DNA from 2 places in the Streptomyces sp. NBC_01275 genome. Region 1 is predicted to be linked to the other one. Evidence: riboswitches for the same ligand, from Rfam matches in the RefSeq annotation. Region 1 holds a riboswitch; the other holds the start of a gene.

Evidence for each region. A riboswitch is a leader RNA that binds a small molecule or an ion and turns the genes downstream of it on or off. The one in region 1 is predicted to bind glycine.
Region 2: linked by a shared signal. The riboswitch ahead of gcvT (glycine cleavage system aminomethyltransferase GcvT) and the one ahead of gcvP (aminomethyl-transferring glycine dehydrogenase) in region 1 are both predicted to bind glycine.

Annotation. Positions count from the first base shown of each region.
Region 1 is NZ_JAPEOZ010000001.1:1,383,096-1,398,788, forward strand. It holds gene OG562_RS05805 (hypothetical protein) at 1-260, shown strand, start outside; gene gcvP (aminomethyl-transferring glycine dehydrogenase) at 369-3,254, opposite strand; glycine riboswitch at 3,439-3,534, opposite strand; gene OG562_RS05815 (PRC-barrel domain-containing protein) at 3,648-4,019, shown strand; gene OG562_RS05820 (nucleotidyltransferase domain-containing protein) at 4,036-4,497, opposite strand; gene OG562_RS05825 (DNA polymerase IV) at 4,597-6,033, opposite strand; gene OG562_RS05830 (MerR family transcriptional regulator) at 6,103-6,747, opposite strand; gene OG562_RS05835 (bifunctional nuclease family protein) at 6,992-7,465, opposite strand; gene OG562_RS05840 (MerR family transcriptional regulator) at 7,550-8,287, opposite strand; gene OG562_RS05845 (FHA domain-containing protein) at 8,331-9,215, opposite strand; gene OG562_RS05850 (DUF881 domain-containing protein) at 9,298-10,131, opposite strand; gene OG562_RS05855 (small basic family protein) at 10,137-10,469, opposite strand; gene OG562_RS05860 (DUF881 domain-containing protein) at 10,466-11,302, opposite strand; gene OG562_RS05865 (mannose-1-phosphate guanyltransferase) at 11,469-13,964, opposite strand; gene OG562_RS05870 (CDP-alcohol phosphatidyltransferase family protein) at 14,077-14,685, opposite strand; rRNA gene rrf (5S ribosomal RNA) at 14,795-14,911, opposite strand; rRNA gene OG562_RS05880 (23S ribosomal RNA) at 15,002-15,693, opposite strand, start outside.
Region 2 is NZ_JAPEOZ010000001.1:6,724,188-6,739,880, reverse strand. It holds gene OG562_RS29990 (M1 family metallopeptidase) at 1-717, opposite strand, end outside; gene OG562_RS29985 (ABC transporter ATP-binding protein) at 814-2,181, opposite strand; gene OG562_RS29980 (ABC transporter ATP-binding protein) at 2,199-3,296, opposite strand; gene OG562_RS29975 (ABC transporter permease) at 3,293-4,291, opposite strand; gene OG562_RS29970 (ABC transporter substrate-binding protein) at 4,434-6,236, opposite strand; gene OG562_RS29965 (ABC transporter permease) at 6,356-7,363, opposite strand; gene OG562_RS29960 (enhanced serine sensitivity protein SseB C-terminal domain-containing protein) at 7,676-8,431, opposite strand; gene OG562_RS29955 (enhanced serine sensitivity protein SseB) at 8,606-9,433, opposite strand; gene OG562_RS29950 (AAA family ATPase) at 9,589-10,269, opposite strand; glycine riboswitch at 10,447-10,558, shown strand; gene gcvT (glycine cleavage system aminomethyltransferase GcvT) at 10,720-11,838, shown strand; gene gcvH (glycine cleavage system protein GcvH) at 12,004-12,381, shown strand; gene glyA (serine hydroxymethyltransferase) at 12,396-13,673, shown strand; gene OG562_RS29930 (L-serine ammonia-lyase) at 13,759-15,126, shown strand; gene OG562_RS29925 (hypothetical protein) at 15,403-15,693, shown strand, end outside.

The DNA of each region.
Region 1 (15,693 bases):
CCGACGCGCTGGTCGCCGTACGGCAGTACGCCGGAGTCTCCGCCCACCTGGTCCTGCGGGACGCCTACGGGGGCCTGCTGGAACTCGACCCCCGCGTCCTCACCGGCAGCCCGCTCCTCTGGCACGAACTGGACACGGGCGTCCGCCGCTCACTGGAACGCGGCACCCTCCGCGAGGGAGCGGACGTACTGGAGCGCCTCGGCCACGAGATCGACGACACGATCGCCGACGCGGTGCTCAAGCTCTCGGGCATGTCCTGAACCCGCCTGACCCGCTCGACCCGCTCGACACACCGAGGGCTCCCGTCCACCACCGGACGAGAGCCCTCGGTCACTGACGCCTCAGCGGTCGACGCGTCTTCGCACGCGTCAGTCCTCGTACGCGTCCAGCGGCGGGCACGAGCAGACCAGGTTCCGGTCGCCGTAGGCCTGGTCGATCCGGCGCACCGGCGGCCAGTACTTGTCGGCGGCGGAGACCCCGGCCGGGAAGACGGCCTCCTCGCGCGTGTACGCGTGCTCCCACTCCCCGCCGAGCGCGGCAGCGGTGTGCGGGGCATGGTGCAGCGGGTTGTCGTCGGCCGGCCAGACACCCGACCCGACCTTCTCGATCTCCGCGCGAATGGCGATCATCGCCTCGCAGAAACGGTCCAGTTCGATCAGGTCCTCGGATTCGGTCGGCTCGATCATCAGCGTGCCGGCCACCGGGAACGACATCGTCGGCGCGTGGAACCCGTAGTCGATGAGCCGCTTGGCGACGTCGTCGACGCTCACCCCGGTCGCCTTCGTCAGCGGACGCAGATCGATGATGCACTCGTGCGCGACCAGCCCGCCGGGCCCGGTGTACAGCACCGGGTAGTGCGGTTCGAGCCGCTTGGCGACGTAGTTGGCGGAGAGCACGGCCACCTGCGTGGCGCGCTTCAGCCCCTCACCGCCCATGAGCCGCACATACGCCCACGAGATCGGCAGGATCCCCGCGGAACCCCAGGGTGCGGCCGAGATCGGCCCCACACCCGTCGCGGGCCCGGCCGCGGGCTGCAACGGGTGGTTCGGCAGATACGGCGCCAGATGCGACCGTACGGCCACCGGGCCGACGCCCGGACCGCCGCCGCCGTGCGGGATGCAGAACGTCTTGTGCAGGTTCAGGTGAGAGACGTCACCGCCGAAGTGCCCCGGCCTGGCGAGCCCGACGAGCGCGTTGAGGTTGGCCCCGTCGACGTACACCTGCCCGCCGGCCTCGTGCACCTGCGCGCAGATGTCGGCGACATGCTCCTCGAACACCCCGTGCGTCGACGGGTACGTGATCATGAGCACCGCCAGCTCGTCGCGGTACTGCTCGATCTTCGCCCGCAGGTCGTCGACGTCGATCTCGCCGTCCTCGGCGGTCTTCACGACGACGACCTTCATCCCGGCCATCACGGCGCTGGCGGCGTTGGTCCCGTGCGCGGACGACGGAATGAGACACACCGTCCGCTGCTCGTCCCCGTTGGCCCGGTGGTATCCCCGTACGGCGAGCAGCCCGGCCAGCTCGCCCTGCGACCCGGCGTTCGGCTGGAGCGACACGTTGTCGTACCCGGTGACCTCGGCGAGCCGCTCCTCCAACTCACGGATCAGCGTGAGATAGCCCTCCGCCTGCTCGGCGGGCGCGAAGGGGTGCAGCTGCCCGAACTCGGGCCAGGTGACCGGCTCCATCTCGGTGGTCGCGTTGAGCTTCATCGTGCAGGAACCGAGCGGGATCATGCCCCGGTCCAGCGCGTAGTCCCGGTCGGCGAGCCTGCGCAGATAGCGCAGCATCGCGGTCTCGGAGCGGTACTGGTGGAAGACGGGGTGGGTGAGGATCTCGTCAGAGCGCAGCAGCCCGGCGGGCAGTCCGTCCTCGGTGACCGCGTCGAGCGCCTCGATGTCGCCGGCGACCCCGAAGGCGGCCCACACGGCGTCGACCTGGGCTCGCGCGGTGGTCTCGTCGCAGGCGATCGACACGTGGTCGGCGTCGACGAGGTGCAGGTTGACCCGCTGCTCGCGCGCGGCGGCGACGACCTCGGCGGCCTTCGCGGGCACCCGCACGGTCAGCGTGTCGAAGTAGGACCCGTGCACGAGCTCGACGCCGCCGGCCTCGAGCCCTGCGGCGAGGATCGAGGCGTACCGGTGCGTGCGCCGGGCGATCGCCCGCAGCCCGTCGGGCCCGTGGTAGACGGCGTACATCCCGGCCATCACGGCCAGCAGCACCTGCGCCGTGCAGATGTTGCTGGTCGCCTTCTCACGCCGGATGTGCTGCTCCCGCGTCTGCAGCGCCAGCCGGTAGGCCTTGTGCCCGTCCGCGTCGACGGACACGCCGACGAGCCGCCCGGGCAGGCTGCGCGCGAACTTCTCGTGCACCGCCATGTAGCCCGCGTGGGGTCCGCCGAAGCCCATCGGCACACCGAACCGCTGCGTCGTCCCGACCGCGATGTCCGCCCCCAGCTCACCGGGCGACTTCAGCAGCGTCAACGCGAGCAGATCGGCGGCGACGGTCACGAGCGCGCCCCGCTCGTGCGCCTGCGCGACGAGCGGCGCGAGGTCGCGTACGACGCCGGAGGCGCCCGGGTACTGCAGGAGCACCCCGTTGATCTCACGGTTGTCGAGCTCGGCCGGAATTCCCTGGCTCAGGTCGGCGACCACGATCTCGACGCCGGTCGGCTCGGAGCGGGTCTCGATCACCGCGATGGTCTGCGGCAGCACCTCCGCGTCGACCAGGAACAGTCCCTTCTTGTTCTTGCCCATCCGCCGGGACAGCGCCACCGCCTCGGCGGCGGCGGTGCCCTCGTCGAGCAGCGAGGCGCCGGAGGTCGGCAGGCCGGTGAGCTCGGCGACCATGGTCTGGAAGTTCAGCAGCGCCTCGAGCCGCCCCTGCGAGATCTCCGGCTGGTACGGGGTGTACGCCGTGTACCAGGCCGGGTTCTCCATGACGTTGCGCAGGATGACCGGCGGGGTGAAGGTGCCGTGGTAACCGAGCCCGATCATGGGGGCGAGGACCTGGTTGCGGTCGGCCAGCGACCGCAGCTCGGCCAGCACCTCGGCCTCGGTGCGCGCGCCCGGCAGGTCCAGCGCGTCGGCGTTCTTGATCACGTCCGGGACCGCGGCGGCGGTGAGCTCGTCGAGCGAGCCGTAGCCGACCTGCGCGAGCATCTTGGCCCGCGCCTCCTGGTCGGGCCCGATGTGGCGCTGCTCGAACGGGATGCCCTGTTCGAGCTCGGAGAGCGGAATGCGATGGGCGGTCATTGCGGAGGCCTCCTGGTCTGACACGACCTTCGAAGGGCACCACTACGTGGGTACCCCGACGGCCTCCCCCTCTGTCATCTCAACCTGAGAGTTTCACCGGCCGCCCGAGGACGCCCGGCTTTCACCGTCGGTGAGAGCGGAAGCCGTCGACGCCGTCGGCACCCGCCCTGCTTTCCAGAGTGACCTCGTCCGTGCGGTACGTGAGCCTGAGAGATTCCGGGGAGGAGTTGCTCCTTCGGCGCCTCCGATGATGGTCGGAGGACTCTCCCGCACGGGGTCAGCAGCCGGTGCCAGACTACCAGCGAGGTCAACGCTGCCTCCCTCGAGTGGCCGCTCGTCCCAATGTGCTCTTTGGTAGTGCTTACGGATGAGTTGCGAGCGAGTGGAGGGCCTGTGCAGACCGACATCGATCCACGCAACCTGATCGGCCGCAAGGCCTTCGACCGCAACGGCGCCAAGATCGGCACGATCGACGAGGTCTACCTCGACGACGCGACCGGTGTGCCGGAGTGGGCGGCCATACGCACCGGGCTGTTCTCCCGCGACGCATTCGTCCCCCTGGAGCCCAGCAAGCTGATCGAGGGCACCCTCCACATCCCCTTCGACCGCGCCCTCATCAAGGACGCCCCCGACTTCGGCGTGGGCCGCCATCTCTCCCCCGAACAGGAACTCCAGCTCTACCACCACTACGGTCTCGACATCGCGGCCCCTCCCGCGCTCCCGGACCACGACTTCGGCAGGCTGGCGGGCACCGACGAGAGCTGATCCGGTCAGGCGCAGGTCAAGCACAGGCCCGTATCAGCGCCGCGACCAACCCGGCGGGGTCGTACAGGGCGCGGGCGCCGTCCGTGACGACTCTGCGGGTGCCGACGTCTACGGGGTCGGTCCGCGCCCAGTCGGGTGAGCCGACGCCCACCTCGACCTCCAGACCGGAGGCGGTGACATGCCGCCACTCCGTGACGGGCCCCCACTGCTGGATCCGGACCACCTCGCCGAGGGCCAGCTCACGCACCCAGGCGTCGTCGTCGGCGTACCGCGAAGGCTCGGTCGTGAGCAGCACGAGATCGACGTCGGAGTCGGGGCGGGCGGCGTCCCGCGCCCAGGACCCGACCAGCAGCAGCGCGACGGCATCGCTGCGGTTCCCGGCCCACCGGGTGACCCGGTCCACGACGGTGCGCATCTCGAGCTGCCGCTCCGCGGACACCCCGACCGTGCTCGCGGTCCCCTCTCCCTGCACTGTCATGCCCCCTCCTCTTCCGATACCGGCACCGCCTCGGCCGACGCTGCCACGGCGCCGCACCCGACGCCAACTGGCGCCCTCACCCTGTGTAACTGATCGGCCTCACCCAGAGTTCCCGGGATGCGCCGTCGCCGATCCGACGACCGATTCGACCGCACCGGCCTCTCCCGCATCGGCCTCGCCCGCGCCGCCCGCCTCCGCCGGCCCGCGGCGCACCAACGGCAGCGGATCGGCCGGGTCCAGCTCCGGATCGTCGACCCGGAACGTCCGCACCCGCCCCGGGGCCGACTCGGGCGTCTCGAACCGGACGGTGACCCGGCCCAGCCCGCTGCCCTGCACCCAGCCGTGCCCCAGCTCGGCGTGGCGCACATCCTGCCCCGGACGCCACTGGCGCTCGACCGGCGCCCCCGCAGCCTCCCCTACGGGCTCGTCGGGAAGCTCCTCCTCGGGCCCGGCCGCCACGTCCTCCGCCGCCTGGGCGAACAGGTCCTCCTGCGTGTAGTCGGCCAGGCCGCTGACGCCCACGCCGAGCAGCCGCACCCCGCCCGTCGTGTCCACGGAGTCCAGCAGCCGCGCCGCCGCCTCCCGCACCACCGCAGGATCGTCTGTGGGCCCGCGCAGGGTCTCCGACCGGGTGAGCGTGGAGAAGTCGTACCGGCGCACCTTCAGCACGATGGTCCGCCCCGACAGCCCGGCCTCCCGCAGTCTGCGCACGCACCGGTCAGCGAGCCGCTGCACCTCCAGCTCCACCCGGACCCGGTCGTGGATGTCCATGTCGTACGTGTCCTCGACCGACACCGACTTGGTCTCCCGCTCGGCCACGACGGGCCGGTCGTCCCGCGCCAGCGCCATGGCGTACAGCCCGTGCCCGTGCGCCTTGCCCAGCAGCCGCACAAGCTCGTCCTCCCCCGCCTCCACGATCTCGTCGACCGTGGTGATCCCCGCCCGTCGCAGATGATCGCCGGTGGCCGGCCCGACCCCCGGCAGGGTCCGCACCGGCAGCGGTCCGAGGAGCGCCCGCTCGGTCCCCGGTTCGATGAGGACCAGACCGTCGGGCTTGGCCTGCTCCGAGCCGATCTTCGCGAGCATCTTGCAGGAGGCCAGCCCCACCGAGCCCGTGAGCCCCGTGACGGCCCGGATGTCCGCCCGGAGGCTGATCCCGGCCAGCAGCGCGGACTCACTGTCCCAAGCCGTCTCCCCGGCCAGCAGATCGACGAACGCCTCATCGAGGCTCAGCGGCTCCACCAACGGCGACAGGGCCCGCAGCAGCCTCATCACCTGCTCGCTGATCGACCGGTAGAACGCGAAGCGCGGCACGAGATAGGCCGCGTTCGGAGCCAGCCTGCGCGCCTGGGCCATGGGCATCGCCGAGTGCACCCCGAACACCCGCGCCTCATAGGAGGCGGTCGCGACCACCCCGCGGGGTCCGAGACCGCCCACGACCACGGCTTTCCCGCGCAGACTCGGCTTGGACGCCTGCTCCGCCTGGGCGTAGAAGGCATCCATGTCGAGATGCAGGATCGTGGGCGCGTTTCTCACATGTCCGATGCTGCACCACGCCACTGACAACGGCGTCGCCCGGCCGCCCACCGAACCCCGGCAGGGGCCTCAGACCGCCCGGTTGCGCCGACGCGCCAGCTCGTCCGCCGGATTGTGCCCGACGAGCGTCTCGCCCGTGTCGACCCGCTCCCCGTGCAGCTGCGACAGCGCGCTGTCCACGTCCCGCCAGACCACGCCCACCGCGATCCCGAAGATGCCCTGACCGCCCTGGAGCAGCGCGTGCACCTCGTCCGGCGAGGTGCACTCGTAGACCGTCGCGCCGTCGCTCATCAGCGTCATGCGCTCGAGGTCGCGGAAGCCGCGCTCACGCAGATGCTGGACGGTGGTGCGAATGTTCTGCAGCGACACCCCGGTGTCGAGGAACCGCTTGACGATCTTCAGGACGACGACGTCCCGGAAGCTGTACAGCCGCTGCGTGCCGGACCCGTGGGCGGGCCGCACGCTGGGCTCGACGAGCCCGGTGCGCGCCCAGTAGTCCAGTTGCCGATAGGTGATGCCGGCGGCTGCACAGGCCGTCGGACCGCGATAGCCGATCTGCTCGGACGCCATGGACGTCGCCCCTCCGCTGCTCGGCACGGCCGCCGGTCGCTGCGGAACGTGATCGGCCGCGCTGCTGTGAAGCGGGTACGGACCGTTCCCCCCGACACCGAGTTCGGGGGCGCCCCCAGCCGTACCGTCGCCGCTGCTTCTCACGCCGACCTCCGTCCTTGACCTGCCTTCACGACGGTAGGCAGTCACCAGGGGTGCGTCAACGATCGCCACACTCGGCACGCCGAGTGATAATCACCCAAGGAGTGGTTTCCCGCGCTCCACCGCGGGGAAAGGCTAGCCGAATGCGCTGAGCGGAAGCCGTAGGACTCTCTCACTCGCCGCTGGCAATTGCCGGAAACGGGGCATCTGCCCCGTCCGATCCGGCCCCGGCTTCTGCGCGTGCGGGCTACTGGTTGCTGGTGCCGAAGTCCTCGGGCGAGATCTGGTCGAGGAACTCGCGGAACTTCTCCACCTCGTCCTCCTGCTCGTCCGGGATGGCGATGCCCGCGTCGTCGAGCACCGTGTCACTGCCGTAGATCGGCGTTCCGGTGCGCAGCGCCAGCGCTATGGCGTCGGACGGCCGCGCGCTCACCTCGACCCCGCTGGCGAAGACCAGCTCCGCGTAGAAGACGCCCTCCCGGAGATCCGTGATGCGCACTTCCGTGAGCTCCTGGCCGACGGCTTCCAGCACGTCCTTGAACAGGTCGTGGGTCAGCGGTCGCGCGGGGGCCATGCCCTGCTGGGCGAAGGCGATCGCCGTGGCCTCCTGCGGTCCGATCCAGATGGGGAGGTAACGGTCGCCTCCCACTTCGCGCAGCAGCACGATCGGTTGGTTGGAGGGCATCTCGACCCGGACACCTACGACATCGAGCTCGTTCACACAGCAACCCTAGGCCGTGCCCGGGATGTTTGGGTAGTCGGGCCGGGAACGGGTGACCGATCCGCCCAGGGCGAAACCACCGGCTCAGGGCAGTCGTACGCCGAGCGCGGTCTGCACGAGCGCCGCATGCAGCTTGACCGTGAGTCCCGCGAGCTCCTTCGCACGAGCCTCGGCGTGCGCCCTGGTCTGGGGATTGCGGTGACGCTTGAGCGGGGCGACCACCTGGTCCACCAGCCCTGCCTCACGGTCGGCCGCGGCCTTCATCACCCGAAGATGCCGGGGCTCGATCCCGAACCGCCCCAGCTCGGCCACCAGAGCGGCCACAGTGGCCGCCTCGGCGTCGTAGACCCCGCCTTCCAGCGGCACGAGGAGTCCGTACGACTCCCACTCCACCAGCTCCGGCTCGTCTATTCCGGCGGCCGCCAGCAGCTCGGCGCGCCCGATCCGGGCCACGGTGGGCCCGTCCGACACCTCGAGCCCGGACTCCCCGTCCCGCTGCCGGCCCACGGTCGGCAGCGGCGCGGCCTCACCGCGCTCCATGGCGTCCAGGTGCTCCCGGATCACCTTGAGCGGCAGATAGTGGTCCCGCTGCATCCTCAGGACGTGACCGAGGCGCTCGACGTCCTCCACGCTGAACTTGCGATACCCCGACGGGGTGCGCTGCGGCTCGACGAGCCCCTCCGACTCCAGGAAACGGATCTTGGAGATGGTGACTTCGGGGAACTCGTCACGCAGCATGTTCAGCACGGTGCCGATGCTCATCAGACCACCGTCCCCGGCGGCGACGCCGTGGCCGGCGCCGCCCCTCGGTGTTTGAAGCATGGACCTTCCCTGGGGGTCCCCCCGGACGGCGCCCGGGGGAGGGTCAGTAGCCCTGCTGGCTCGCGTAGAAGACCAGCCGGTACTTGCCGATCTGCACCTCGTCGCCGTTCGACAGAGCGACCTCGTCGATCCGCTCCCGGTTGACGTACGTGCCGTTCAGACTGCCGACGTCCGCCACCCGGAACGTGCCGTCCGGATTGCGCCGGAACTCCACATGGCGACGCGAGACGGTCACGTCGTCCAGGAAGATGTCGCTCTGCGGGTGACGCCCGGCCGTCGTCAGGTCGCCGTCCAGCAGGAAGCGACTGCCCGAGTTCGGACCGCGGCGCACGACCAGCAGCGCGGAGCCCAGCGGCAACGCGTCCACGGCGGCCTGCGCCTCCGGAGAGAGCGCCGGCAGCTGCGTCTGGCCGGTGACCTCGGCGTCGTAGGCCTCGAGACCGGAGATCGAGATCGTGGAGGTCGTCTCCGACGCGCGCTCGGGCGTCAGACCGGGGCGCAGCGGCGCGCCGCAGTTGGAACAGAAGCGGCTGTTCTCCGCGTTGCGGTTACCGCACCTCGTACACACCAGGGCCGACATAGGAGAAAACCCTCCACCCGTACTTGAGGTTGACGGTTGGCCGAAACCTATGTCGCCGGACTGGGCAGGGTCAACAGACGCCGCGCCCTGACCTCCGGAAATATCACCGCCCGGACCACCCACCTGGTCCCGGAACAGCGGCCGCTGGCCCTCTGCGTCAGGCTGTGCGCGATGACGAGCGGTCGCGTTGTCGCTGCCCTCTCGCGCGCTCTTGCCGAACAACTTCGCAAACAACTTCACGGGCGATTCCCCTTGACCGAAACAGACCCGCCCGTGGGGCAGGACGAACCCTGACTGATTACACCGGTCGACCCGGACACCTTCACAACGTCCGTATCCACCAGACAGTTTCCACCACGCACCACCCGATCGGTGCGTCGACCCCCCGCAACCTCATGCCCCTGCCGGACGGCCCCCATGCACCCCCGGTTCACTGGGAGGACGACCGAGCGTAGTCAGGCTGCTTCGCCGCTCGCAAGGCGTCCACGACGATCTTGGTCGATTGCTCGACGGTCACGGTGGCCTGCTCCTTCTCCAGCGTCTGCACCACGCCTCCAGGGATGTTCAGCGCTGGTTCGAGGTCCTTCGGGTTGCCGATGACCTTGAAACGAAAGGGCGCGTTGATCTTGTTCCCGTCGACGCTCACACTCTTGCCTGAATCCGTCAGGTAGGTGCCGGCGACGACGCGCACGCCGTTCACCTGGATCGCCTCCGCGCCGGCCGCGCGCAGCTCCTGGATCGCGTCGAGCAGCATGTCCGCCTGGACCGTTCCCTTCGTGTCCTCGATGGTCATCGTGATGCCGGGCCCCTCGGCGGCCACCGTGCCCGCCAGAATGCCGAGTTGCCTCTCCTTCTCGACCGTCTGCTTACGCGCTTCCTCGGCCTGGTCGGAGCTGTTCTCCAGCTCCTGCCGCTGCTTCTCGAGACCCTGCTTCTCGTCCTCAAGACGTTGGCTGCGGTCATCCAGTTCATCGAGGATGCGTACAAGATCTTCCTGCCGCGCGCCGCGCAGGGCGTTGCCGCTGTCGCTGTTGGAGGCGACCTGGACGGCCAGGCCGAAGCCGAGACCGAACAGCAGCAGGGCGACGATGAGTTGGGCCCGGCTGACCCGCGGCGGCCACAGTCCGTTCACCAGCCGCTGCCGACCGGTCAGCACGGGAGCGGCCGGCTCCTCGGGCGCGCCCTGCGCGGGGGAAGCCGCCGGAACCTCCTCGGGAAGCTCCTTGCGCAGTCTGTTCTCGGGTGTCTCGTCCTGGTCGCTCATCGGCCTCACGCCCGGAAGACGTGCCGACGGATCGCCGCGGCGTTGGAGAAGATCCGGATGCCGAGGACGACCACCACACCGGTGGACAGCTGGGCGCCCACGCCCAACTTGTCGCCCAGGAAGACGATCAGGGCGGCCACGACGACGTTCGACAGGAACGACACCACGAAGACCTTGTCGTCGAAGATGCCGTCGAGCATGGCCCGCAGACCGCCGAACACGGCGTCCAGCGCCGCCACGACGGCGATGGGCAGATAAGGCTCGACGACCGCCGGGATCTCTGGCCGGACCAACAGGCCGGCCACGACTCCCACGACGAGGCCCAGTACGGCGATCACGATGTGCCCTTCTCACTTCTCGGCTGTGCTGTACGTACGATCACACTCGGTGCGGCGGGCAGCCGGACGTCGTCCTCCACGGAAATGGCGGTCCGGATGCCGTAGTTCTCCTGCAGGGCGTTCAGATACAGCCCGTCGGCGCTGTTCTGGAACCTGGTGCTCAGGTTCTCCCCGTCCCCCACCGCGAGCACCGTGTACGGCGGCACCAGCGGCTTGTTGTCGACCAGTATCGCGTCGCCCGCGGCCCTGATCGCCGACAGCGCCGTCAGCCGCTGCCCGTTGATCGAGACGGCCTCGGCGCCCGACGCCCACAGCCCGTTGACCACCCGCTGCATGTCACGGTCCCGCACCCGCCCGGTGTCGGAGAACCCCGAGGTCTCCCGCGGGTCGCCGTCACCGCCCGTGGTGGCTTCCTTCGCATCGTTCACGACCAGCTTGACGCCGGGCCCGTGCACCTCGACGGCGCCCGCCAGGATGCCCACCAGGTCCGCCCGGCCACTGCCGCCGCTCTGCTTGAGCGCCTCCTGCTGCCGAGCGCTCACATCGTCGCGCAGCGTGTCGACGGCGCGCTCCAGCTTGTCGGCCGCCTCGGTCTCGCGGTCGATGCGGTCGATCAGCTCCTCGCGCTCCTTGGCCACGACCGGAGCCGCGACCCGCGCCTGCGCGGCGCCCACCGTCACGACCAGAGCCGCGAGCACCAGTCCCGCGGCGAGACCGAGTTTCGCCCTCAGTGTCTTCGGCATGCCGCCGGCGTCCTCGGACTCCTTGCGGGCGGCGGCCTCGGCGTAGCCGTCGTCGAGGCTGTGGTCCATGACGTTGGTGAGCAGCGACATGGACGCGTCCGGGCGCGACACGCGCGCGGGTGTGCTCCGAACGGGGGGCTGCTGCGGCATGCCGCACATCGTCGCACGTCGCGCCCACTACCTCCGAATGGCCCCACCGGCGTGCCGGACCGGCCCCTCGGGGACACATGTCCGGCACGCGCGCGTGCCGCGTCGATCAGTGCCCGGCGCTGTCCACGACCGACGACCATTCGTCGAGCAGGGCCTGCGCGGAGGCGTCGTCCGGCCCCTCCGCCCACAGATGCGTGACCGCCTCGGCGGGGTCGGGCAGCACCATCACCCAGCGCCCGTCCGTCTCCACCACACGCACACCGTCGGTGGTGTCCACGAAGCGCTCTCCGGCCGCCTCGACGACTCGTCGCATCACGAGCCCCTTGACCGCCCACGGGGTCGCCAGATCCCGCTTCAGGACGTGCGCCCGCGGGATCCGCGCGTCGATCTGGCTCAGTGTGAGCTGCGTCCGCGCCACCAGCCCGATCAGCCGCACGAAGGCCGCCGTACCGTCGAAGACGCTGCTGAACTCCGGGACGATGAATCCGCCCTTGCCGTCCCCGCCGAAGATCGTCGTCTCGTCCCGCCCGACCCGGGTCAGGTCGTCGGGCGACGTCGTCGTCCACTCGACCTGTGTGCCGTGGTACGCCGCCACCTGCTCGGCGATCCGCGTCGTGGTCACCGGCAGCGCCACCCGCCCGCTGCGCCGCTCCGCGGCCACCAGGTCGAGCAGCACGAGCAGCGCCCGGTCGTCCTCGATGATCCGGCCCTTCTCATCGACGAGCGAGAGCCGCTCACCCACAGGGTCGAACCGCACACCGAACGCGGCCCGCGACGACGCCACGATCTCCCCGAGCCGTACGAGCCCGGAGCGCCGCATGTCACCCGTCTCCGTCGGCCTGGACTCGTCCAGACCGGGGTTGATGGTCAGCGAGTCCACCCCGAGCTTCCCGAGCAGACTCGGCAGCACAAGCCCCGCACTGCCGTTCGAGGCGTCCACCACGACCTTCAGCCCGGACTCGGAGATCCCGGTGATGTCCACGTTCCGCAGCAGCGACCCGGTGTACGAGTCGAAGACGCTGGCCGGGAAGTACAGATCCCCGATCTCCCCGGGGAACGCCCGCCGGTACTCCTGCCGCGCGAACACCCGGTCCAGCTTCCGCTGACTGCCCTGCGACAGATCCGCGCCCTGCCCGTCGAAGAACATGATGTCCACGGAATCCGGCACCCCGGGAGAAGTCCGGATCATGATCCCACCGGCACTCCCCCGAGCAGTCTGCTGCCGCGCCACCGGCAGCGGTACGTTCTCCAGATCCCGTACGTCGATGGCGCTGGCCTGCAGGGCGGAGATGACCGCCCGCTTCAGCGCACGGGCGCCACGGGAGTGGTCGCGGGCCGTGGTGACCGTGGAACCCTTCTTGAGCGTCGTCGCGTAGGCGCCGGCGAGGCGCACGGCCAACTCCGGCGTGATCTCGACGTTCAGGATTCCGGACACCCCGCGGGCGCCGAAGAGGTGCGCCTGCCCACGGGACTCCCAGATGACCGACGTGTTGACGAACGCGCCGGCCTCGATGGTCTTGAACGGATAGACCCGCACATTGCCTTGCACGATCGATTCTTCACCGATCAGGCATTCGTCGCCGATGACGGCGCCGTCCTCGATCCGGGCCGCCCGCATGATGTCGGTGTTCTTGCCCACCACACAGCCACGCAGATTGCTGTGCTGCCCGATATACACGTTGTCGTGCACGACGGCCCTGTGCAGGAAGGCTCCGCTCTTCACGACGACGTTGGAACCGATGACGGTGTGCTCGCGGATTTCGGCTCCGGCTTCGACTTTCGCATAGTCCCCGATGTACAGGGGCCCGCGCAGAACGGCGTCCGGATGCACTTCGGCGCCTTCGGCCACCCACACGCCCGGTGAGATCTCGAAGCCGTCGAGCTCGACGTCGACCTTGCCCTCGAGCACGTCGGCCTGGGCCTTCACGTAGCTCTCGTGCGTGCCTACGTCCTCCCAGTACCCCTCGGCGATGAAGCCGTAGATCGGCTTGCCTTCCTTCATCAGCTGAGGGAAGACATCGCCCGACCAGTCGACGGGAACATCGGCCTCGACATAGTCGAAGACCTCGGGCTCCATGACGTAGATGCCCGTGTTCACGGTGTCCGAGAAGACCTGGCCCCAGGTCGGTTTCTCGAGGAAACGCTCGACCTTGCCCTCCTCGTCGACGATGGTGATGCCGAATTCCAACGGATTGGGCACACGCGTCAGACAGACCGTGACGAGCGCGCCCTTTTCCTTGTGGAAGTTGATCAGCTCGGTGAGGTCGAAGTCGGTGAGTGCATCGCCGGAGATGACGAGGAAGGCGTCGTCCTTCAACGCCTCCTCTGCGTTCTTGACGCTTCCGGCGGTACCGAGTGGCTTCTCCTCGTTGGCATAGGTGAGCTCCATTCCGAGCTCTTCACCGTCACCGAAGTAGTTCTTGACCAGTGACGCCAGGAACTGGACAGTTACGACGGTCTCGTTGAGCCCATGCCTTTTGAGCAGCCTCAGAACGTGCTCCATGATCGGCCGGTTGACCACCGGCAGGAGCGGCTTGGGCATGCTTGAGGTCATGGGACGAAGGCGTGTGCCTTCGCCTCCGGCCATCACGACGGCCTTCATGTCGGAAGCGTCCTCCTAGAGAGACGACGGTCTAGCCGACTTCACCCGTCCAGATTGTCCCGCACTTTTCCTTCGCGGGCCATCGAGCCACTGCTACTGCCGATCGGCGAGTTCAGCCGGCCATGGCGTCCGCACGAACCAGGCGGCGGACCTGTACCACGTAGAGGACTCCTGCCCACCAATAGAGCGTTGTACCCCATCCTGCGAACGCCCATCCGAAAATAGCAGCGAGTGACGCCAGCCATCCACTTCCGTCACTGAGCAGGAGCAACGGGAAGGCGTACATCAGGTTGAAGGTGGCCGCCTTCCCCAGGAAGTTCACCTGAGGCGGCGGATAGCCATGACGCCTGAGGATCCCCACCATCACCAGCAGGACCAGTTCCCGCGCAAGAAGTACAGCGGTCAACCAGAGGGGCAGAATCTCGCGCCAAGTGAGACCGACCAAAGTCGAGAGAATGTAGAGCCGGTCGGCGGCCGGGTCGAGAAGCCGGCCAAGGCTGCTGATCTGGTTCCAGCGCCGCGCGAGCTTGCCGTCCAGGTAGTCGCTGACTCCGCTGAAAGCCAGCACCAGAAGAGCCCAGCCGTCGCTCTGCGGACCTCCGAACTCAGGCCTGAGGATCAGCCACAGGAACACGGGTACGCCGACGAGACGCGCCATGCTGAGGATGTTCGGGATGGTGAGGACCCGGTCTGTCTGGACACGGGTCTCCTGGACCTCCACCCGGGGGCCTCCAGTAGAAAATGAGCCAACGATGCCCCCTGACCCTACCTCAACGCAAAAAAGCTCCGGCTCTTGGGCTGTGTGCCCAAGAGCCGGAGCTCTAAAAGGAGTTCGGCGGTGTCCTACTCTCCCACAGGGTCCCCCCTGCAGTACCATCGGCGCTGTGAGGCTTAGCTTCCGGGTTCGGAATGTAACCGGGCGTTTCCCTCACGCTATGACCACCGAAACACTATGAAACTGTTTCAGCCGCACCACGCCGTGACCGGACGTGGGGCTGTTCGTGGTTTCAGAACCAACACAGTGGACGCGAGCAACTGAGGACAAGCCCTCGGCCTATTAGTACCGGTCAGCTCCACCCATTACTGGGCTTCCACATCCGGCCTATCAACCCAGTCGTCTACTGGGAGCCTTACCCCATCTAGTGGGTGGGAACACTCATCTCGAAGCAGGCTTCCCGCTTAGATGCTTTCAGCGGTTATCCCTCCCGAACGTAGCCAACCAGCCATGCCCTTGGCAGAACAACTGGCACACCAGAGGTTCGTCCGTCCCGGTCCTCTCGTACTAGGGACAGCCCTTCTCAATGTTCCTGCGCGCGCAGCGGATAGGGACCGAACTGTCTCACGACGTTCTAAACCCAGCTCGCGTACCGCTTTAATGGGCGAACAGCCCAACCCTTGGGACCGACTCCAGCCCCAGGATGCGACGAGCCGACATCGAGGTGCCAAACCATCCCGTCGATATGGACTCTTGGGGAAGATCAGCCTGTTATCCCCGGGGTACCTTTTATCCGTTGAGCGACGGCGCTTCCACAAGCCACCGCCGGATCACTAGTCCCGACTTTCGTCCCTGCTCGACCCGTCGGTCTCACAGTCAAGCTCCCTTGTGCACTTACACTCAACACCTGATTGCCAACCAGGCTGAGGGAACCTTTGGGCGCCTCCGTTACTCTTTAGGAGGCAACCGCCCCAGTTAAACTACCCATCAGACACTGTCCCTGATCCGGATCAC
Region 2 (15,693 bases), 5.3 Mb from region 1:
CGTCGTCCCGGTCTTCACGTCGAACTTCCCGATCGTCGCGGTCGCGAGATACGTCGCCATCGGCTTCGTCTCGCGCCAGTGCGTGTACGTCGAGCCGCCCTTGTCGTACGTCGAGACCAGCCGGCCGTTGGAGACGGCGGTCAGGCCCTGGGGGGCCTTGATCCGGATGTCGTAGGCGGCCTTGTCGGCGGGGTGGTCGCTGGACGGGAACCAGGTGGAGGCCGCATTGGGCTCACAGGCGACGAAGACGCCGTCGGCGGTCTTCATCCAGCCGTAGTCCGAGCCGAAGACGATGGGTCCGCCGAGGGGTTCGGGGACGCCGCCGTAGGTGACGGCGACCGTGAAGGTACGGCCCTTGCGCAGGGCGTCGCGCGGGGTGATCCGGATCTCGTCGCCGTCGCGCGTGAACTGCGCGCGTCTGCCGTTCACTTCGACCCGGGTGACCTCCAGCTTCTGCAGGTCCAGATCGAAGGAGGAGAGGGTCTGGGTGGCGTGGGCGGTGATCGTCGTACGGCCGTCGAGGCGGTCGGTGTCCGGGTCGTAGGCGAGCGAGAGGTCGTAGTGCCGGGCGTCGAAGCCGCCGTTGCCCAGCTGGGGGAAGTAGGGGTCGCCGATGCCGTCGGCGCCCGGGGCGGGGGCGGCGGAGGCCGCTATGACGAGGAAAGAGGCCGCCGCGGTCGCGAGGGCCCCTAAACGTGCCGAACGGGAGAGCGTCATGAGTCGTCCCTTCGAGCGTGTGCCGATAAGTCGGACACGGATGACTCTGCGCTCTCCCGTTTGGGCATGTGCATGACTTTGCCAACTCGTCATGCGCTACTTGTCGGTTGACTCCTGTGCCTCGACGTCACCGGAGCCGGAGTCCCCGGACTCGGGGGCCTCGGCCTCGGCCTCGGCAGGCGCTGCCTCAGGAGCCGCCTCGGGAGCAGCCCCGGCAGACGCCGGCTCACGCTCAGCAGACGACGCCTCGGGCGCCGCCGCCTCGGCAGGCTCCGCGGTGGCCTCCGCGACCTCCGCCGCCACCGCCGCCGACGTCTCCGCCGACTCCGCGAGGACCTCGTCGGCCACCAGTTCCGCCGCCTCCCTCGCGACGGTCAGCAGGACGGTGTCCTGCGGGGCCTGGTCCGCGAAGTTCTCCGGGTGGTGGCAGGCGACCTGCTGGCCGGGCTTCAGCTCCACGAGCTTGGGCTCGGTCGTCGTGCAGATCTGCGTCGCCTTCCAGCACCGGGTGTGGAACCGGCAGCCGCTCGGCGGGGAGATCGGCGAGGGCACGTCGCCCTTGAGCAGGATCCGCTCGCTCTTGGCGTCCTTGCGCCGCGGGTCCGGGATCGGCACCGCCGACATCAGCGCCTTGGTGTACGGGTGCATCGGCGCCCGGTACAGCGACTCGCGGTCGGCCAGCTCGACGATCTTGCCGAGGTACATCACCGCGATCCGGTCCGAGACGTGCCGGACGACCGAGAGGTCGTGCGCGATGATCACGTACGTCAGGCCCAGCTCCTGCTGGAGGTCGTCCAGCAGGTTCACGACCTGGGCCTGGATCGACACGTCCAGCGCCGAGACCGGCTCGTCCGCCACGACCAGCTTGGGGTTCAGCGCGAGCGCGCGGGCGATGCCGATGCGCTGGCGCTGACCGCCGGAGAACTCGTGCGGGTAGCGGTTGTAGTGCTCGGGGTTGAGGCCCACGACCGACAGCAGCCGCTGCACTTCCTTCTTGATGCCGCCCTCGGGCGTCACGCCCTGAAGCTTGAAGGGAGCGCTGATGATCGTGCCGATGGTGTGGCGCGGGTTCAGCGACGAGTACGGGTCCTGGAAGATCATCTGCACATCGCGGCGCAGCGGACGCATGCCGCTCACCCCGAGGTGCGTGATGTCCTTGCCCTGGAACTCGACCTTGCCCGCGGTCGGTTCCAGCAGCCGGGTGATCAGCCGGCCCATCGTCGACTTGCCGCAGCCGGACTCGCCCACGACGCCGAGCGTCTCGCCGGAGCGGACCTCGAAGTCGAGACCGTCGACCGCGTGCACCGCCCCGACCTGCCGCTGGAGCAGGCCCTTCTTGATCGGGAAGTGCTTCTGCAGTCCGGTGACCTTCAGCAGGACCTCGCCGGGGGCGGCGTCCTTGGTGAGGGTCGCGCCCGCCTTCCGGTCCGCCTCGGGCGCGTCGGCCTGCGCGGGAATCGTCACCGCTTTCTCGTCGTCACTCACAGCTTCGGCGCAATCTCTTCGGTCCAGATACGCTCCCGCTGCTCCTTGCCCAGGTGGCAGGCGGCCCAGTGCCGGCTGCCGACCTCGGCCAGCTCGGGGCGGACGGTGCGGGTGACGTTGTCCTTCGGGAGGTCCGCGTACGGGCAGCGCGGGTTGAAGGCGCAGCCGGACGGGATGTTGATCAGCGAGGGCGGGGAGCCCTTGACCGGGATCAGGCGCTCCTGCTGCTCGCGGTCCAGCCGCGGCATCGAGCCGAGCAGACCCCAGGTGTAGGGGTGCCGGGGCTCGTAGAACACCTTGTCGGCCGGGCCCCGCTCGACGCAGCGCCCGCCGTACATCACCAGGATGTCGTCGGCCAGTTCGGCGACGACGCCCAGGTCGTGGGTGATGACGATGACCGCGGAGCCGAACTCCTTCTGCAGGTCCCGGATGAGGTCGAGGATCTGCGCCTGGACGGTCACGTCCAGGGCGGTCGTCGGCTCGTCCGCGATCAGCAGCTCGGGGTTGTTGACCAGCGACATCGCGATCATCGCGCGCTGACGCATACCGCCGGAGAACTCGTGCGGGTAGCTGTCGACGCGCTTGTCCGGCTGCGGGATGCCCACCCGGTCGAGCATCTCGACCGCGCGGCGCTTCGCCGTCTTCTTGTCCACGCTGTGGTGGATGCGGTACGCCTCCACGATCTGCTGGCCGATCGTGTAGTACGGGTGCAGCGCCGACAGCGGATCCTGGAAGATCATCGCCATCTCGCGGCCGCGCAGCTTGCGGACGTAGTCCGGGTCGGCGGACAGCAGCTCGGTGCCGTTCAGCCAGATCTCGCCGGAGATCTGCGCCTTGCGCTTGCCGTACTGGCCGGCGGTGTGCAGACCCATGATGCCGAGCGAGGTCACCGACTTGCCGGAGCCGGATTCGCCCACGATGCCGAGGGTCTTGCCCTTCTCCAGCTGGAAGCTGAGCCCGTCGACGGACTTGACCAGGCCGTCGTCGGTCGGGAAGTGCACCTTGAGGTCGCGCACTTCGAGGAAGGCGGTCGGCGCGGGCGAAGCGGGGGTGGGCTCCCCCACGGCCGCTCCGCTCTTGCTGAGTTCGGTCATGTGAGCCTCACTCGGGGGTCGATCACGGCGTACAGGATGTCCACCACGAGGTTGGCGACGAGTACCGCGAGGGATGTGATCAGGGTGACGCCCACGATGATGGGCAGGTCCTGGTTGCGGATGGCGTCCAGCACGGCCCGGCCGAGACCGGGCAGGTTGAACGTGGACTCGGTCAGGATCGCGCCGCCGATGAGGGCGCCGAGGTCCATGCCGAGCATGGTCAGGATGGGCGTCATCGTCGAGCGCATGGCGTGCTTGCCGATGACGGTCTGCTCCTTGAGGCCCTTGGCCCGGGCGGTGCGGATGTAGTCCTCGCCGAGGATCTCCAGCATGGTGGCGCGGGTGATCCGGGCGTACATCGCCGCGTACAGGAAGGCGAGTGTGATCCAGGGCAGGATCATGCCGCCGAACCAGCCGGTGAAGCTCTCGTCCAGGGGCACGTACTGGGCGTCGATCCACTTCAGCCCGAAGGCGAAGATCGCCAGGCTCAGCATGCCGGTGAAGTAGATGGGCAGGGAGACGCCCGCCAGGGCGACCACCATCGCGCCGCGGTCCCACAGGGTGCCGCGCTTGAGCGCGGAGAGCACACCGGCCGCGATGCCGAAGACCAGCCACAGCACGGCGGCGCCGAGCGCGAGACCCAGGGTCACCGGGAAGCGGTCGGTCAGCACCGGCCAGACGGCCTGCTCACTGCGGAAGGAGTAGCCGAAGCAGGGGGCGGCACAGTGGATCGTGTCGCCGCCGCCCGAGTAGGTGCGGCCGGCGAAGATGCCCTTGAAGAACTCCCAGACCTGGGCGTAGATCGGGTCGCCCAGACCCAGCTTCTGCCGTACGCCCTCGACGGCGGCAGGGTCGGCCTGCTTGCCCACGAAGCTCGTGGCAATGTCCACGCCCGCCCACTTGGGGACGAGGAAGAAGATGCCGAAGACCACCATGATGATGACCACGAGCATCACTGCGGCGGCGAACAACCGCCTGATGAGGTAAGCGAGCACAGCTCTCGGCCCGCCGCGGACCGCGGGCCACCGGAGGTCTCCCCCACTGCCTTATGGGCGTGGGAGGGGCCCCCAGGTGGCCCGCGAGTCCGCCGCGCCGGCCTTCACCTGCCTTTCGTGCCGTTCGGCGGGTGTGCCGGGTTTACTTCTTCGGGTTCTTCAGACCGAGGTTGACGAAGTCGTACTGACCGCTGTAGCCGTCGGTCGTGTAGACGTTCGCCAGGTTGTCCGAGCGCCAGTTGATGAACTTCTCGAAGACGAAGGGCAGGTAGTACGCGCCCTCCATCACCTTGTGGTTGATGTCCGTGGCGATCTTGGTCTTGCCGGCGTCGTCCAGCGTGGTGACGTACGAGTCGAACAGGCCGTCGATCGTCTTGTCCTTGATCAGCGCGTAGTTGGAGTTACCGCTGTCCAGGATGTACTTGCTGTCCCACAGCGGCAGACCGAAGCCCTGGACGGACGGGAAGTCCGGACCCCAGCCCATGATGATGATGCCGAAGCCCTTCTTCTTCACGTTCGCGGGGCTGCCGATGATGCCGGTGGTCTGCGAGCCGTCGTACTGCTCGATCTCGGCGGTGATGCCGATCTTCTTCAGCGACGCCTGCAGGGACTGGGCGGTGGCCACCTCGACCGGCTTGTTGTTGCGGACCGCGATGGTGGTCGAGAAGCCGTTCGGCTTGCCGCAGGCCTTCAGGGCCTCCTTGGCCTTGGCCGCGTTGCCGCTCTTGTTGGCGCCGGCGATCTCGTACGGGTCGTACTTCTGGCCCTCGGAGCCCGCGACCGACGGCGGCAGCATGTTGGTGCCGATGTCGCCGCCGGCGACCGGGCCGCCGCGCGCGGTCTGCAGCGACACGTGGTCGGCGCCGTAGATCACGGCCTTGCGGCACTCGATGTTGTCGAACGGCTTGACGCTCTGCGGGAAGACCGCGTAGCGGATGTAGCCGGAGACCGGGTTGTCCAGGTTGGCCTTGTGCTCCTTCAGGGCGGTGGTGCGGCCCTGCGGCGACATGCCGGTCTGGTTCAGGTCGAGGTCCAGGTCACCGCTGAGCAGACGCTGGTCGAGCTGGTTGGCGTCCGAGAAGAACTCGATGGTGATCTTGTCCGGGTAGGCCTTGCGGATCGGGTCCGAGGCCTGCTTCCACTCGGTGTTGCGGACCAGGGTGAGGTCCTTGCCCGGGCTGTAGGACTCGAACTTGTACGGGCCCGAGGAGAACGGGTGCAGACCGTACTTGGACTTGGTGTCCTTGTCCTGGCGGACCGGGGAGGCCGAGACCAGGGCCAGCATCTCCTCGAAGTCCGAGTTGGCCTTCGGCAGGTGGAAGACGATGGTCTTGTCGTCGGGCGTGTCGATCGCCTTCAGACCCAGCTTGTCCGCGGTGGTGTCCTTGTACGGGCCCTTGTAGGCGCCCGTGGGGTCGAGGACGTCCTTCAGGTAGACGGGACCGCCGGAGAGCACGTCCTGCGCCCACACGCGCTCGATGCCGTACTTCACGTCCTTGGACGTGATCGGCTTGCCGTCCTCCCACGTGCTGCCGTCCCGCAGCGTGTACGTGTAGGTCTTGCCGTCGTCCGTGACCTTCGCGGTCGAGGTGGCGAGGTCCGGAGTGATCTCGGCGCCCGCCGCGCCCGGCTCGGTCTTGTTCGTGACGAGCTGGCGGCTGTAGTAGCGGGCGAAGTTCCACATCATGCCGTAGTAGCCGCGCGTGGTGTCCCACGAGTCGGCGTCCTGGGCACCACCGAACTTCAGCGTGCCGCCCTTCTTGGCGGCGGAGGCCTGGGCGACCTTGTTGTTCGCGGCGTCGAAGCCGGCGGCGCCGGTCTTCGAACCGCCGTTGTCGCCGTCATCTCCACCGCCGCCGCACGCCGCCGTGGTCAGCAGCGCGGCGACCGCGGCAGCAGCGGCAAATGCCTGCTTCCGCCGCCCTGAGGTGCGTTGGGTAGTCACGATCTCGGATCCTCCGGATAGATGAGAGAGACCCCGTGTGAAGGCCACGGGACGGTTGGGGTGCCGTGTTTTCGGCGGTTCTGCGGCTCGGCGGTTCTGCTGATCCCCGGCGTGGCGGTTCAGCGGGAGGCCTTCGGGTCCAGCGCGTCCCGCACGCCGTCGCCGAAGAGGTTGAAGGCCAGCACGGTGATGAAGATCGCCACACCCGGGACCACCATGTACATGGGGTCCGACTCGTAGTAGTCGATCGCGCTCGAGAGCATCTGCCCCCACGAGGCGGTGGGCGGCTTGACACCGACGCCCAGGAAGCTGAGCGCCGCCTCGGTGAGGATGTTGGTGGGGATCATCATCGTCGTGTACACGACGATCGGGGCGACCAGGTTGGGCAGCAGTTCCTTGAACAGGATGTACAGCCGCCCCGCGCCCAGCGATCGGGCGGCCTCGACGTACTCGCGCTCACGCAGCGAGAGCGTCTGGCCGCGCACCACGCGTCCGATGTAGGGCCAGCCGAAGAAGCCGATGACCAGGATCATCACGAAGACACGCACGCTCGAACCGGAGAGGCCCAGCATGTCGTTCGGCATGACGGAGACCAGCGCGATGATGAACAGCAGCTGCGGGAAGGCCAGCAGGCCGTCCATGACGCGGCTGATGAGGGAGTCGACCCAGCCGCCGAAGAAGCCGGCGAGGATGCCCAGGACGGTTCCCAGGATCACCGCGACGACGGCGGACAGGAAGCCCACCAGCAGCGAGATGCGGGCGCCGTAGAGGATCCGGGCGAAGATGTCGCGGCCGTTGACCGGCTCGACGCCCAGCAGGTGGTCGCCGCTGATGCCGCCCAGGGAGCCCGTGGGCGTGCCGAAGAGCGGGTCGATGAGGTTCTCGTGATACTCGTTCGGGTCCTGCCCGAGCAGCCCGGTGATGACCGGGGCGAGCAGTGCGAGCACGACGAGGACGAGCACGACGATGCCGCCCGTCAGGGCGAGCTTGTCCCGCTTGAGGCGCTCCCAGGCGATCCGGCCCAGGGAACGGCCCTGTACGGCCTTGGCGTCGCCGGCTGCTACCGCCGCTTCCGTGGCCGCACTCGGGGCCGCTTCCGCGGTCGGCTCGTGCAATGGTGCCGTCATCTGGCAGGGACCCCTCTCAACCGGCGGTAGCCGGCCCGCACTTGCCGCTGTAGCGGCGTGATCAGTCCGTCGTACTGGGGGACGAAGCCCCCTGGACCGGGAGTCTTCAACGCTTTGGCGATCTGTAGCCAGACTTGGCAGTGAATGGATGCGTAAACGTGATGCGGGTAGAGGGGTTCCGTTATCCGGACGGCGGGTAACGCCCCCCGGACAGTGACCAATCGGGCAGATCGGACAGAAGCGGAATCAATCGCCGCTATCTACGCGCGAAGACATTCGGTGTCCGTTCGACTACAGGACCCGCGCCGGACGTCAGTAGCGACCGGTGGGCGGATAGCCGTAACCGCCCGCGGGCGCCTGGGCCGGAGCGGGGGCGTGGGCCTCGCGGTCGTAGAACGGCCGGGCGTTGGCGCGCATCCACATCACCACCGGGTCGTACTCGTCGGTCATCGCCACCGTCGACACCGGCAGCCCTTCCGGGACCGCGCCGATGGACTGCTGCATCATCGCCCGTACGGCGTCCACGGCCGGCGGAGAGGTGTCGTACACGTCGAGCCCCACGGCCAGGTAGGGCGCGCCCAGGGCCGGCTGGACCCAGGCACGGCGCAGGGCGCGGACCGCCTGGGTGCGGTGGGCGTTCTGCGCGAGCAGGGCGTAGAACTGCGGGATCTCGATGCCGGGTTCGGACAGGCGCAGGGGGCCGGCGGGCTGGCGGTCCAGGCCGGTCGCGATGCGGCGCAGGTCCAGCCAGGGGATGCCGACGCCGCCGCCGGGGGCGTGCGGGTTGAGCCAGAGGCCGTAGTGGTCGGGGTAGAGCGTGCGGGCCACGTCGACCCCGTCGACGACCTCGTAGGACCGGTTCCAGCCGCTGGCCGAGAGCTCCTGGGCGGAGGTGACGCAGGGGGCGTAGCCGTGGCCCTCCACTTCCATGTTCCCGTACTGGGCGTCGGGGGAACCCGCCTGACCGTGCCACAGGAGCATCCAGACCTGGCCGGAGGCGGGGGTCGCGAGCGCGCGCAGGAGCGCCTCGTAGGCGTCGTAACGCCCGGGCGTGACCTGGCGCAGCATGTGCTCGACGCTGCCGCTGAGGCTCGCGCTCACCTGTCGTACCGCCCCTTCGAGAGTGCCCCGCGTTTCCGTGACAGCTTAAGCGCCCAAGAGCTCGGGGCTTGTTGCGCGTCGGCGGGTGCGGGTTTGTCGTGGCTGGTCGCGCAGTTCCCCGCGCCCCTTGGATGGGTGTCCCTAGCGTTGGTAGAAGGGGCGGACGCGGTCCCTCATCCACTGGCCCACCGGGTCCTGGGCCATGTCCAGGAGGATCAGGTTGACCGGCCAGCGGACCGGGACGCGGCCCATGGCGCGGCCCAGCGCGTCGAGGGGGATCTCACGCAGATCGCCGTCCAGCGGGGACAACGGGGATGACTGGGACAGTTGGGACAGCTCCACGCCCACGAACATCACCGGGTCCGCCGTCTCGACGGCGGCCAGGCAGCGGCGGGCGGTGAGGACCACGCCCGCCGCGTCGAACTCGGCCGAGGCGGCGGTGAGGAAGTCGATCGGGTCGTCCTGCCAGTCGGGCTCGAAGAGCCGCACCCGACCGCCGGTCGCGGGACCGTCCAGCGGGGTCCGGCCCGCCCGGCACAGCTCGGCGACCGCCGGCGGGGGCAGCGGGATGCCGACCAGGCCCTCCGGGTTCACCATGATGCCGACCTGCGGGGGCAGCCCCCGGGCGAACTCCACGGCCGGCGCGATCGTGTACGACAGATGCGCGCCGGCGACCTGACGGAACTGCTCCTCGGAGCTGAACACGGGCACGTACACCTGGCCGTCCAGCTCCAGGGTGGGCAGATCGAGGGGGCCGCTGTGCGGGCCGCCGCCGCTGGGCAGGGGCACCCAGACGAAGCTGCGGCCGAGCACCTCCACGATGCGGCCGCCGGCTCCCGGCACGCCGAGGGAGGCGGAGAGCACCTCCTCCAGCTCGTTGCCGGGCCATCCGCCGTGCGAATGAGGGTGCGCCTGCGCCGGGAAATCCGCGGAGAAATCCGCCGGGAAGTCCGCCGGGGGGAAGTCCATCTGCCTACCGCCTGCTGGGAACCACTGCTGTGGCTGAAAGGCTAGCGGGTACCGGGGGACTTTCCTCAGTCCCCGGCCCCTCGGTTTCCGGTCATGAAGCCTCGTGAGCCTCAGGTCGTGAAGCCTCAGGCCGTGAAGCCTCAGGCCGTGAAGCCTCAGGCCGTGAAGGCGATTCGGTGGAGGGTGTCCGCCGCGTCGCGGTCCAGGAGGACTGCCGAGCCGCAGCCTTCGGGGAGGCGGCCCTGTTCCACCGAGCGGATCAGACGGGCGGCCGCCCTGCGGTGGCGCAGGAACGCGTACCGGGAGACGCCCCGTCCGCGCTCGCGCTGGCCCTCGAGAGCCGCGTCCGGGGTGACGTCGAGGAGGAGCAGGTGCAGGGTGCCGCCGCGGCGGCGGGCCGCGCGGGCCAGCCAGTCGCGCACCCAGGTCTGCGTACCGCAGTCGTGCACGACGACGCCCTCGCCGCCGCGCAGCGCCCGGCGCAGTCCGGCGTAGTGGGCGAGGCGCACCAGGGGCCGGTAGAGGGCGTAGGGCAGGAGGCGGGGGGCGCGCGCGTCCCAGCGGTCGCGGGTGTCCTGGGAGTCGATGCGCGCGCCCCGCACCGCCCGCCGCATCAGCGTGGACTTGCCGCTCCCGGGCAGACCGGTGACCACGACCAGGTCACGGGGGCCGAAGAGCAGGCCGTGCGGGCTGTGGCCGGCTCGCTCGCGCAGATCGCGGACGACGGGCGCGGGCCGCGGGGCGCACGCCTCCCGGGCCGGCGCCGTGGGTTGCGCGGGCAGCGCGATCGCCGAGCCGGTCGCGAACGCCGTGGTCCTCGCCGTGGTCCTGTTCACCGTGATCGTCCTCCCCGGGGGTCAGGTAAGTCCTCTCCCCACTGAGCGTAAAGAAACGGTAATGCGCCGCGTCTCGCGTTTTCGTGCGCGTACCGACACAAGCCGGTTACAGATGCGGCCTGCCGTGACCGGGGCGGGCCGTGCAATGATGTGCCCGCCAACTGCATACCGGCCGTTTGAATCCGCGCGGGAGAGTTCCCAGCAGCAGCTGCATCGCCAGCTTCGCTGGGGCGCCGAAGGAGCAAGTCCCTCCCTTGAATCTCTCAGGCCCAGTTACCGCGCGGGCGAGGCACATCTGAAAAGCGGGCCGATCCCTGTGTCGACAGGGGCGGCTCCACCCAAGGTGCAAGTCGGTGATCCGGAGATCACGGCGAACCTCTCAGGTTCCGATGACAGATGGGGAGGAACGACCTCGCCCTCGCCTGTCATGCCTTGGGAGACGAACGCCCGATGAGCAGTAACGAACCCCGTCACACCGCGCTCGATGCCCTGCATCGTTCGCTCGGTGCGACGATGACCGACTTCGCCGGCTGGGACATGCCCCTGCGCTACGGCTCCGAGCGCGACGAGCACAACGCCGTCCGCACGAAGGCCGGGCTCTTCGACCTCTCGCACATGGGCGAGATCACGGTCACCGGCCCCCAGGCCGCTGCTCTTCTGAACCACGCCCTGGTCGGCGACCTCGCGTCCGTCGGCGTCGGCCGCGCCCGCTACACCATGATCTGCCGGGCCGACGGCGGCATCCTCGACGACCTGATCGTCTACCGGCTGGCCGAGACCGAGTTCATGGTCGTCGCCAACGCCTCCAACGCCCAGGTCGTGCTGGACGCGCTGACCGAGCGGGCGTCCGGCTTCGAGGCCGAGGTCCGCGACGACCGGGACGCGTACGCCCTGATCGCCGTCCAGGGCCCCGAGTCCCCCGGAATCCTGAAGGCCCTCACCGACGCCGACCTCGACGGCCTGAAGTACTACGCCGGCCTGCCCGGCTCCGTCGCCGGGGTCCCCGCGCTCATCGCCCGCACCGGGTACACCGGCGAGGACGGCTTCGAGCTGTTCGTGAAGCCCGGGCACGCGGTCGAGCTGTGGCAGGCCCTGACCAAGGCCGGCGAGGGCGTCGGCCTTGTCCCGTGCGGTCTGTCCTGCCGGGACACCCTGCGCCTGGAGGCGGGCATGCCGCTGTACGGGCACGAGCTGTCGACCTCCCTCACCCCCTTCGACGCCGGGCTCGGCCGGGTGGTGAAGTTCGACAAGGACGGCGACTTCGTGGGGCGTACGGCGCTGGAGGCGGCCGCCGAGCGCGCTGCTTCGCAGCCTCCGCGCGTCCTGGTCGGCCTGGTCGCCGAGGGCCGCCGCGTCCCGCGCGCCGGGTACGCCGTCGTCGCGGCCGGCGAGGTGATCGGCGAGGTCACCTCCGGCGCCCCCTCCCCCACCCTCGGCAAGCCGATCGCGATGGCCTACGTCGACGCCGCCCACGCGGCCCCGGGCACGCCCGGCGTCGGCGTGGACATCCGGGGCAGCCACGAGCCGTACGAGGTCGTGGCGCTGCCGTTCTACAAGCGCCGCAAGTAGACACTGGGCGGGGGACACCGGGCGCGGGCCTTCCGTCTCCGGCCCCCGCCCTCAGTCCCCGGCCCCGCCCCCGGACGTGACCCTGCGCACATTTCCGCTGCTCACGTGCGTTTCCAGCAGTCCCCCATTCATCAGCACTCCCCCGCGTACAGGAGAATTCAGGCCATGAGCAACCCCCAGCAGCTGCGCTACAGCAAGGAGCACGAGTGGCTGTCGGACGCCGAGGGCGGCGTCTCGACGGTCGGCATCACGGAGCACGCGGCCAACGCGCTCGGCGACGTGGTCTTCGTCCAGCTCCCGGAGGTCGGCGCCACGGTGACCGCGGGCGAGTCCTGCGGCGAACTGGAGTCGACCAAGTCGGTCAGCGAGCTGTACGCGCCGGTCACCGGCGAGATCGTCGAGGTCAACCAGGACGTCGTCGACGACCCGGCGCTGGTGAACTCCGCGCCCTTCGAGGGCGGGTGGCTGTTCAAGGTACGCGTCGCGGACGAGCCGGACGACCTGCTGTCCGCCGACGAGTACACCGCCTTTTCCGCCGGCTGAGGAGTCGTAGCCCCATGTCTGAGCCCACATCCGTTCTGAACACGCCCCTGCACGAGCTCGATCCGGAGATCGCCGCGGCGGTCGACGCCGAGCTGAACCGCCAGCAGTCCACGCTCGAGATGATCGCGTCGGAGAACTTCGCTCCGCTCGCGGTCATGGAGGCGCAGGGCTCGGTCCTGACCAACAAGTACGCCGAGGGCTACCCGGGCCGCCGCTACTACGGCGGCTGCGAGCACGTCGACGTGGCCGAGCAGATCGCGATCGACCGGATCAAGGAGCTGTTCGGCGCCGAGTACGCCAACGTGCAGCCGCACTCGGGCGCCTCCGCCAACCAGGCCGCCCTGTTCGCGCTGGCCCAGCCCGGCGACACCATCCTCGGCCTGGACCTGGCGCACGGCGGTCACCTGACCCACGGGATGCGGCTGAACTTCTCCGGCAAGCAGTTCAACGTGGTCGCCTACCACGTGGACGCCGAGAACGGCCTGGTCGACATGGCCGAGGTCGAGCGGCTCGCCAAGGAGCACCGCCCGAAGGTGATCATCGCGGGCTGGTCGGCGTACCCGAGGCAGCTGGACTTCGCCGAGTTCCGCCGGATCGCGGACGAGGTCGAGGCCTTCCTGTGGGTCGACATGGCGCACTTCGCGGGTCTGGTCGCGGCCGGCCTCCACCCGAACCCGGTGGAGCACGCGGACGTGGTCACCTCCACCACCCACAAGACGCTGGGCGGGCCGCGCGGCGGCATCATCCTCGCCAAGCAGGAGTTCGCGAAGAAGCTGAACTCGTCCGTCTTCCCGGGCTTCCAGGGCGGCCCCCTGGAGCATGTGATCGCGGCCAAGGCGGTCTCCTTCAAGGTCGCCGCGAGCGAGGGCTTCAAGGAGCGCCAGCGCCGCACGGTCGACGGCGCGCGGATCCTCGCGGAGCGCCTGACCGCGCCGGACGCCCGCGCGGCCGGGGTGAACGTCCTCTCCGGCGGCACGGACGTCCACCTGATCCTGGTCGACCTGCGCGAGTCCGAGCTGGACGGCCGGCAGGCCGAGGACCGTCTCCACGAGGTCGGCATCACGGTCAACCGCAACGCGGTCCCGAACGACCCGCGTCCGCCGATGGTGACGTCGGGCCTGCGGATCGGCACGCCGGCCCTCGCCACCCGCGGCTTCACGACCGAGGACTTCGCCGAGGTCGCGGACGTGATCGCCGAAGCCCTCAAGCCGTCGTACGACGTCGAGGCGCTGAAGTCCCGCGTCAAGGCCCTGGCCGACAAGCACCCGCTGTACCCGACCCTGGGCCGGTAGTACCGCTGCACGGGGCGCCGCGCGCACACTGAGAGGTGAACGCGGTGCCCCACCCCTTGTTCCACCCCCGTTCTGAGGAGTCACCGTGGCCATCTCGGTCTTCGACCTGTTCTCGATCGGCATCGGCCCGTCCAGCTCCCACACGGTCGGCCCGATGCGCGCGGCCCGCATGTTCGCGCGGCGACTGCGGAGCGAGGGTCTGCTGGACGCGACGGCGTCCGCCCGCTGCGAGCTGTACGGCTCGCTCGGCGCGACCGGCCACGGCCACGGCACGCCGAAGGCGGTCCTCCTCGGCCTGGAGGGGGCCTCGCCGCGCACGGTCGACGTGGAGGGCGCGGACGAACGGGTGGAGCAGATCAAGGAGTCCGGCCGGCTGCGCCTCCTGGGCGAGCGCGAGATCCCGTTCTCCTTCGACGACGACCTGGTCCTGCACCGCCGCGAGACCCTCCCGTACCACGCGAACGGCATGACGCTGTGGGCCTACGACGCCCAGGGCACGGAGTTGGTTCGTAAGACGTACTACTCGGTCGGCGGCGGCTTCGTCGTCGACGAGGACGCGGTGGGCGCGGACCGCATCAAGCTCGACGACACGGTCCTGAAGTACCCCTTCCGCACCGGCGACGAACTGCTGCGCCTGACGCAGGAGACGGGCCTGTCGATCTCCTCCCTGATGCTCGAGAACGAGCGCGCCTGGCGCACGGAGGACGAGATCCGCTCCGGCCTCCTGGACATCTGGCGGGTCATGCAGTCCTGCGTCTCCCGCGGCATGTCCCGCGAGGGCATCCTGCCGGGCGGCCTGCGCGTGCGCCGCCGCGCCGCGATGACGGCCCGTCAACTCCGGGCGGAGGGCGACCCGTTGGCCCACTCCATGGAGTGGATCACGCTGTACGCGATGGCGGTGAACGAGGAGAACGCGGCCGGCGGCCGCGTGGTGACGGCCCCCACCAACGGCGCCGCGGGCATCATCCCGGCCGTCCTGCACTACTACGTCAACTTCGTCCCCGGCGCGGACGAGGACGGCGTCGTCCGCTTCCTCCTCGCGGCCGGCGCGATCGGCATGCTCTTCAAGGAGAACGCCTCCATCTCCGGCGCCGAGGTCGGCTGCCAGGGCGAGGTCGGCTCCGCCTGCTCCATGGCGGCGGGCGCCCTCGCCGAGGTCCTCGGCGGCTCCCCCGAACAGGTCGAGAACGCCGCCGAGATCGGCATGGAACACAACCTCGGCCTCACCTGCGACCCGGTGGGCGGCCTGGTCCAGATCCCCTGCATCGAACGCAACGGCATGGCCGCCGTCAAGGCCGTCACCGCCGCCCGCATGGCCATGCGCGGCGACGGCTCCCACAAGGTGTCCCTGGACAAGGTCATCAAGACGATGAAGGAAACCGGCGCGGACATGAGCGTCAAGTACAAGGAGACCGCGCGCGGGGGCCTCGCGGTGAACATCATCGAGTGCTGATGACGTAGGCCCTGCCCAGCGCATTCGTAACTTTCAGCGCTGTCAGGGCCTTCCCTGCTTACGCGGCGGAAAGTCCCTGAAAAGTCCCCAGCTTGCCCCTGGATCGGCGATGACTTCCAAGGCGTGACGGCAGGTCCGGATCCGCTGGATCGGGCCACGCCGTCACCAGCAAAGACGACTCGACCAAGCCCCACTCCCTGATCGTTGCCGTCGAGGATTGATGATCAGTATGTTCGTCTCGCCGAAGGTTGGGACGGCAGGGCCTCAGGGGGTTTGATGCTGGACACGCTTGTGACTACGGCCGCTGGAGCGCTTTCCGCCACAGCGGGTGTGCTGGTCGGCGGTATCGTCACGCGCCGTGCTCAAGATCGTCAGTGGACACGGGATCAGCAGCTTGCCGCCTACCAGGAACTGTTCAACCACTACGCCAAGTTCACGATGGAACTCAGGCGAGCGCATGGTGACCGGCGCGGCTGGGATTACGACTGGGGCGAGTGGAGCGCGGCCTTGATAGGCGTAAGCCTGGTCGCCCCCGCGGAAGTTGCGGCCGAAGTCGACAACTTCGGC